2 regions of the Pseudoduganella sp. RAF19 genome follow, and region 2 is predicted to be linked to the other one. Evidence: riboswitches for the same ligand, from Rfam matches in the RefSeq annotation. Region 2 holds a riboswitch; the other holds the start of a gene.

Region 1 (4,034 bases), on a different contig from region 2:
GCGCTGCAGCCGTCTCCGGTGGTGGATTTGAACCGCGCGGTGGCGCTGTCCATGGCTTTCGGGCCGGCGGTGGGGCTGGAGTTGGCGGATACCTTGCTCGATGAGCCGGCGCTGAAGAATTATCACCTGCTGCCCAGCGTACGCGGCGATTTTCTGTTCAAACTGGGACGGCTGACCGAAGCGCGTACGGAATTTGAACGGGCAGCGGAATTGACGCAGAATGCGCGCGAGCGCGGGCTGCTGATGGCGCGCGCCGCCGCGTGCACGCCGCTGGCCCGCCCGCAAAACCGGTAAGCCCAGGTGGCTGGCACTCCGTGCCAGCCACCTGATCGGCGGCGCAGGCTGGGTGCAGGCACTCCGTGCCAACCACCTGATCGGCGGCGCAGGCTGGGTGCAGGCACTCCGTGCCAACCACCTGTTCGGCGGCGCGGGAGGGGTGGCTGGCACGGAGTGCCTGCCACCAGATTCACGCCGTGGGTTCTCAGGCGCTTTCCAGCGACCCGTCGGCGCGCGTGCGCAGGTAGCGCGGGAGCTGGTCGTCCATTTGCATCCAGTGCAGACGGTTCTCGGAGAAGGTGTGATCCTCCGGCGGCAGCTGCTCCGGATCGTCCAGGCTGGAGGTGGTGATGTCGACATCCTCCGGCGTGCGGGCGTCGGAAAAGGTCAGCTGGGTGCCGCAGCGCGAACAGAACTGCCGCGTCACGCCGGGACTGGACTGGTAGGACGCCGGCGCGCCAGCAAAGCGCAAGCCCGAGCGCCGCACGCTGAACCACGCCACGGCCGGCGCACCGGCCGCGCGGCGGCACATTGAGCAATGACACAAGGTGCTGTGGAAGGCCGGGCCTTCCACTTCATAGCGCACCGCCCCGCACAAACAGCCGCCCCTGTACATGATGCCTACTCCAGTAGTTTGGTCATCAGCAGCTCGGCAGAACCGTAGCCGTACAAAGAATCGCTTTCGAGCCCCGGCGTATCGTAGGGCACCGATATTTCGCGGTCCGGCTTGGCCGGATCGTCCGAATACGTCGCCTGCCAGGCGCGTTTCAGCGCGTCGGCTCGGCGGATGAACATGGGCGACATCCAATCCTCGCGCCGGAAATTCACCAGGTTCCCGATCACCGGCCAGCGCCCATTGGACACGGCCACGTCACCGGCGCGGATCACTTTGAGCGCATCTTCAGCCCTCAGCTCCTGCACGTCTGCCAGGGTAGGCAGGGTCCAGTGCTTGGGACCGAACAGGTAGGCCAGCATGACCTTCCCTTGTGGCGACAGGCGGGCCACCAGACCGGTGGCGTATCCGCCGTTTCTCAGCGGGATGGCAAACCAGCTGCCCTCCCGGTACGGCTGCAACTTCATCAACTTCCTTTCAATTGCGCCGCACCGCCCCGCCTACTCTTCGTAGTGGAACTGCGCGGCGATGGGACCCGCCTTGAACAGCGCTTCCTTCATTTCCTTATCCAACTTCGGATCGCGGCGGCGTACCCATTCCAGCAACTGCGCAATATGCTTGCGCGTGCCGTCGCGCTGACTGGCCATCACCAGTTTCAGCTCCGGGTCCGTACAGACTTCGACGCGCTGGTTTTGAAGATCCAGCATCTCTATCTTTTCGCTGAGCGATGTCAGTGCCCGGTGCATGTCCAGCACCTGTGCGTTCAGATAGTCGCGCGGTTCGACAACGTGTTCCTGCGTCATTCCAGTCTCCTTAGGCATGCGGTTACACGCATTGTCTGCCTGCGGCGCGGATTTCTCAAGTGTAGCTGCCCCCCTGAAAAGATGTCGCACGACACGTATAATCTGGCGCATGAACAATTTTGAATACCACAATCCCACCCGAATCCTGTTCGGCGCGGGCCAGATCGCCGGCATGGCGAAACATATTCCCTCCAATGCGCGCGTGCTGATGCTCTACGGCGGCGGCAGCATCAAGGCGAATGGCACTTACGACGAAGTGAAGGCCGCTTTGGCCGGTCATGCCGTCCTCGAATTCGGTGGCATCGAACCGAATCCGCATTATGAAACGCTGATGCAGGCGGTTGCGCTGATCAAGGCCGAGAAAATCGATTACCTGCTGGCCGTTGGCGGCGGTTCGGTCATTGACGGCACCAAATTTGTGGCAGCGGCAGCCGTATTTGACGGCGAACCGTGGGATATCCTGTCCATCGGCGGCAAAGTCGTGCAAGGCGCCATGCCTTTCGGCGCGGTGCTGACGCTGCCCGCCACCGGTTCCGAAATGAACAGCGCCAGCGTGATTACCCGCGCCGCGACCAGGGAAAAGCGCGCTTTCGCGTCCAGATTCGTGTATCCGCAGTTCTCCGTGCTGGACCCGTCCAAGACCTTCACCCTGCCCCTGCGCCAGGTCGGCAACGGCGTGGTGGACGCCTTCGTGCACGTGATGGAGCAGTACATGACCTACCCGGTCAACGCGCCAGTCCAGGACCGCTTCGCAGAAGGCTTGCTGCTGACGCTGATCGAACAAGGTCCGCAGGTGCTGTCGGCGCCGGAAGATCTGGAAATCCGTGCCAATATCATGTGGACCGCCACCCTCGCGTTGAATGGTCTGATCGGTGTCGGCGTGCCGCAGGACTGGGCGACGCACATGATCGCCCACGAGCTGACCGCGCTGTTCGGCCTGGATCACGCGCAAACGCTGGCGATTGTGCTGCCGGGGATTTTGTCGGTGAAGCGCGAGGCCAAGCGGGGCAAGCTGCTGCAGTATGCCGAGCGGGTTTGGGGGCTGCGCGAAGGTTCGGAAGATGCGCGTATCGACGCGGCCATCGAGCGCACCCGCGCCTTCTTCGAGCAGATGGGCGTGCAGACGCGCCTGTCCGGCTACGGCCTGGACGCAGCCAGCGCAATCGACGCGACAGTTCAGGCGCTGGAAGCCGCCGGCATGACCAAACTGGGCGAGCACCGCGACATCACGCCCGCCGTCGCCCGTGCCGCGTTGGCGCTGAGCGTTTAAACCTGACGCAAAAGCAGGTGGCAGGCACATCGTGCCTGCCACCAGGTTCACGCCTCGGGTTTTGAGGTCCTGTGGTAAAATGCGCGATCGCTAGGGGTCCTGGACATTGTCCGGGTGAGAAATACCCTTCGTACCTGATCTGGATAATGCCAGCGAAGGAAAGCGCAAAGTTGTCTTCTCCCCTCCTTTGAATGCTCCCGCGTTGGCTCGTTAGAACCACAAAAGAGCACAACATGAATCAATCCCGCATCACCCTTACCGCCATCGCGCTGGCCGCTGCGCAGCTGGCGAACGCGCAATCGAACGACACCAAGATGACCGAAGTCGTCATCACCGCCAACCGCGCCATTGCCGACCGTTCCTCCGTCGCCGGTTTCTCCGACGCTCCTCTGCTGCAAACGCCCGCTTCCGTCAGCGTGATCACGCGCGAGCAGATGCAGGACCTGAACATCCGCTCCACCACCGACGCTTCCAAGTACGACGCCAGCATCGGCGACTCCTACAATGCGGTTGGTTACGCCGAGCAGTTCTCCATCCGCGGCTTCAAACTGGATAACGCCAGCTCCTACCGCAAGGACGGCCACGCCATCTCCGGCGACACCCAGATCCCGCTGGAGAACAAGGAAAGCATCGAAGTCCTGAAGGGCCTGTCCGGCCTGCAAATGGGCGTCTCCGCCCCGGGCGGCGTAGTGAACTACGTAACCAAGCGCCCAACCGAGAACAATCTGCGTTCCGTGCTGTTCGAAGTCAGCGAGCGCGGTACCGTGTATGGCGCCGTGGACCTGGGCGGCCGCTTTGAAGACCGCCGCTTCGGCTACCGCATCAACGCGGCGGGCGAGCATATCCAGTCCTACATCAAGGGCGCGGACGGCCACCGCTCCTTCATCTCCGGCGCCTTCGACTGGCAGATCTCGCCGCAGGCCTTGCTGCAACTGGACGCCGACTACCAGAACAAATCGCAGCTGACCGCTCCGGGCTTCCAGCTGATCGGCGGCACTGCGCTGCCGAAGGTCGATGCGGACGTGTTCCTGAACGACCAGCCATGGGCCAAGCCGGTGAAAACCGAAACCAC
Region 2 (4,034 bases):
CGTCGAAGCCATCGCGCACCAGTTCCTTCGTCGCGGCCAGGGTTTCCGGCATATTCGGGAACAGGGTCTTTTCGTCGCCCAGCACTTCCAGCTTGACCAGCTTGTGGCCATTCAGCAGTTCGCGCGCCATTTGCAGCGTGTAGATGGCGTCCTTCGCGTTGTAGCAGCCGGCCGTGTTGGGCAGGATGGTGTAGTCGGAAGGCGGCAGCACATCGAGCAGGCTGGGCGCCTTCGGGTCCTGGCCGATGTTCACGCGGCGGATCGCCACTGTGATGATTTCCGCTTCCGCCGCATCGGTCGCTTCGCGCGTCTGCTGCAGATCCTTGTATTTGCCGCTGCCGACCAGCAGGCGGCTCTTGTACTGCTTTCCTGCGATTGTGAGGTAATCGTTCATGATCTTCCTTTCGTGGCCGGACGCCGCGCAGAACCCGCGGCGCCAGGCTGGTGCCTGCCACGGCGTGGCAGGCACCTGTTTTACGCTTCCGGTTCTAACCGCCGCCAATGGCGCGGACGATGTCTACTTTGTCGTGTGCCGCCAGCGTGTGCTCGTGCCAGCGCTGGCGCGGCACCACGCTGCGATTGACGGCCAGCGCCAGCGCCTGGCCCTCCAGCTGCAGCGCTGCCACCAGCGCGTGCAGCGTCTGCTGCGGCGGCACCTGGTGCGGCGCCCCGTTCAGTTCAATCTGGATCATGGCTGCTGCTCGCGATAAATCTGCGCGCCGTTCTTCACGAACTCAATCGACTTTTCGACCATGCCTTTTTCCGCAAACTCGCGCACTTCCTGCGTGATCTTCATCGAGCAGAAATGCGGACCGCACATGGAACAGAAGTGCGCCACCTTGGCCGAGTCTTTCGGCAAGGTCTCGTCGTGGAAAGCGCGCGCCTTGTCCGGATCGAGGCCGAGATTGAACTGGTCTTCCCAGCGGAATTCAAAGCGCGCCTTGGACAGCGCGTTGTCGCGGATCTGTGCTCCCGGATGGCCTTTCGCCAGGTCCGCAGCGTGGGCCGCGATCTTGTAGGTGATGATGCCTTCCTTGACATCATCCTTGTCCGGCAGGCCGAGATGCTCCTTCGGCGTGACGTAGCACAGCATGGCCGTACCGTACCAGCCGATCTGCGCCGCGCCAATGCCGGAAGTGATATGGTCGTAGCCCGGCGCGATGTCGGTCGTCAAAGGACCCAGCGTGTAGAACGGCGCTTCGTCGCACTGCTCCAGCTGGATGTCCATGTTCTCCTTGATCAGCTGCATCGGCACGTGGCCCGGACCTTCGATCATCACCTGCACATCGTGCTTCCATGCGATCTGGGTCAGTTCACCCAGGGTGCGCAGCTCGCCCAGCTGGGCATCGTCGTTGGCGTCATACACCGAGCCGGGACGCAGACCGTCGCCCAGGCTGAAGGTCACGTCGTAGGCCTTCATGATTTCGCAGATCTCTTCGAAGTGCGTGTACAGGAAGTTTTCCTTGTGGTGGGCCAGACACCATTTCGCCATGATCGAACCGCCGCGCGAGACGATGCCCGTCATGCGCTCAGCCGTCAGCGGCACATAGCGCAACAGCACGCCGGCGTGGATCGTGAAATAGTCGACGCCCTGCTCCGCCTGTTCGATCAAGGTATCGCGGAAGATTTCCCAGGTGAGGTCTTCGGCCTTGCCATTGACTTTTTCCAGCGCCTGGTAGATCGGCACGGTGCCAATCGGCACGGGGCTGTTACGGATGATCCATTCACGCGTTTCGTGAATATGCTTGCCGGTGGAGAGGTCCATCACCGTGTCGGCGCCCCAGCGGATGGCCCAGGTCATCTTCTCGACTTCCTCGCCGATCGACGAGGTCACTGCGGAGTTGCCGATATTGGCGTTCACCTTCACCAGGAAGTTACGGCCAATGATCATCGGCTCCGCTTCCGGGTGGTTGATATTGGCCGGGATCACGGCACGGCCACGCGCCACTTCTTCGCGCACGAATTCCGGCGTGATCTCGTCCGGGATGCTGGCGCCAAATGACTGGCCGCGATGCTGGCGTCCCAGCAGGCGCGCCATCTTTTCGCCGTCCGGTCCCGATGCGCGCAGACCTTCGAGGTATTCCTTGCGGCGCAGGTTTTCGCGGATCGCGATGAATTCCATCTCGGGCGTGATGATGCCCTGGCGCGCGTAGTGCATCTGGCTTACGTTGCGGCCAAGGGCCGCGCGGCGCGGCGTGCGTTGCAGCTCGAAGCGCAGGGCGTCCAGCGCTTGATCGGCCAGGCGCTGCTTGCCGTAGCCGGAAGTTGGTCCATCCAGCTGCAGGGTGTCGCCGCGCTGCGAGATCCACGGCGCACGCGGTGTGGCCAGGCCTTTGCGGATATCGATTTGCACATCCGGGTCCGTGTAAGGTCCGGAGGTGTCGTACACCGTGACCGGTGCGTTATTGCCGGACAGGCTGATCTCGCGCATGGGCACGCGGATATCGGCACGGCTGCCGGTGACATACAGTTTGCGGGAATTGGGCAGCGGTGCGATCGCTGCGCTGTCTACCTCGGCCTCGGCGGCGAGGAATTGCGGATTGGCGTTCAAGTTTTGGCTCCTTTGCGGCAGGAGCCAGCAAAGGAGGTTAGGCTGCACACGCAAACACCGGCAGAGCGGCGCATGCGGACATCCTGAAGCTTCCCTTCGCTGGCATTATCCAGATCAGGTTCGGAGGGTATTTCTCACCCGCGCACCTCTCAGCGCGCAGGACCCCTAGCGTGTGCCGCCTTGCGGCAGCGATGCGATCATAACCCAGTCAGTGCGTTGCCGCCAAGCCCCCCGTTATAATCGCCGCGGGAGGAAATCAATGCGAACAGCAATCTGGGCGGCGCTACTGCTGCCTGTCGTGGCGATGGCGCAGGACACGCGGGCGCCGACGAGCGCCGAACAAAAGAGCTTCGAAACTTTTTACCATGCCCGCTATCCGGAAGCGGCGCAAGTGCCGCCCGTGCTGGTGACGCGCGCGCCGCAGCGCAAGGAGTGGCGGTTCAGCGCGTACGCCGACAGCGCGCCGCAGCGCATCGTGCTGCCGCTGTGCCGCATGCAGCGTACGGAGTTTGTGCGCGAGGACGGCGCGTGGCATGAGCGCGATCGGCAGACCACACTCACCTGGATCAATCACACGCCCCAATGCAGCGCGCCCCCCGGCACGCCGGTCGCCCTGCGCGCCGACATGCCGGATATCGACCAGTTGCGCCTGATCCAGTCGCAAAACGAACTGCTGCAAAGCGCTCGCTTGCTGATGGCGGGCAACACCAACTGCGCGCCAATCCGCTCGCGCAACTTCCACCTCATCGCGCTCGATAAAGCCAAAGACGGCTTGCCGATGATGGTGTTCGAAAGCGATATCGGCAAAACGGCGGGCGTGTCCGTACGCAAATCGCGCGCCGATCTTACTGCCTGGAATGTTTCCTGCGCGGGGACGCGTTAAAAACGCAACAACTGACAATTTGCTAGCGAATCCGTTTGCCCGGCAGCTCAGCCGGGCCTACGCTTGAGTGTGTTTCAACGCGACTATCTTGGGAGAGATAAATCATGACGCACAGCAAGCTTCTACCGCTAGCCATTGCCGCCTCAACCTTCGCCGCCGCCCTGCCCGCCTACGCCGCAGCACCGGATAAAGTCCGCGTCGTGGTGGCCTTCCAGCCCGGCGCCGCGGCCGCCGTCCGCTCCGCTGCCGCTGCCGCACACGGCGCCGTCGCGCATGAGATTTACGGCATGGACGCGATGGCGATTGAAGTGCCGCCGCAAGCGCTGCAAGGTCTGCAGCACAACCCCAACGTGCTGTATATCGAGCAGGATGAGAAGCGCTATCCGATGGCCTTGCGCAAGGCCGGCGGCACGCCCGGCAACAGCGCGCAAACCATCCCATACGGTATCAGCATGGTGCAGGCCGACCAGCTGTCCGATGCGTCGGCTGGCAACCGCAAGCTGTGCATCGTTGATTCCGGCATCGACGCCAATCACGAAGACATCATCGGCAACAACCTCACCGGCGAGTGGGACAAAGGCACCGGCTGGTGGTACACCG

What was found. A riboswitch is a leader RNA that binds a small molecule or an ion and turns the genes downstream of it on or off. The one in region 2 is predicted to bind thiamine pyrophosphate.
Region 1: another riboswitch for thiamine pyrophosphate. It lies ahead of AB4Z19_RS00890 (TonB-dependent siderophore receptor); the one in region 2 lies ahead of thiC (phosphomethylpyrimidine synthase ThiC).

Annotation. Positions count from the first base shown of each region.
Region 1 covers NZ_JBFREF010000001.1:185,885-189,918, reverse strand. The annotation lists gene AB4Z19_RS00915 (RNA polymerase sigma factor) at 1-294, shown strand, start outside; gene AB4Z19_RS00910 (GFA family protein) at 482-892, opposite strand; gene AB4Z19_RS00905 (immunity 26/phosphotriesterase HocA family protein) at 898-1,356, opposite strand; gene AB4Z19_RS00900 (ferritin family protein) at 1,390-1,692, opposite strand; gene AB4Z19_RS00895 (iron-containing alcohol dehydrogenase) at 1,802-2,962, shown strand; TPP riboswitch at 3,045-3,140, shown strand; gene AB4Z19_RS00890 (TonB-dependent siderophore receptor) at 3,196-4,034, shown strand, end outside.
Region 2 covers NZ_JBFREF010000005.1:40,583-44,616, reverse strand. The annotation lists gene AB4Z19_RS13440 (thiazole synthase) at 1-394, opposite strand, end outside; gene thiS (sulfur carrier protein ThiS) at 489-692, opposite strand; gene thiC (phosphomethylpyrimidine synthase ThiC) at 689-2,551, opposite strand; TPP riboswitch at 2,626-2,728, opposite strand; gene AB4Z19_RS13425 (hypothetical protein) at 2,811-3,434, shown strand; gene AB4Z19_RS13420 (S8 family serine peptidase) at 3,539-4,034, shown strand, end outside.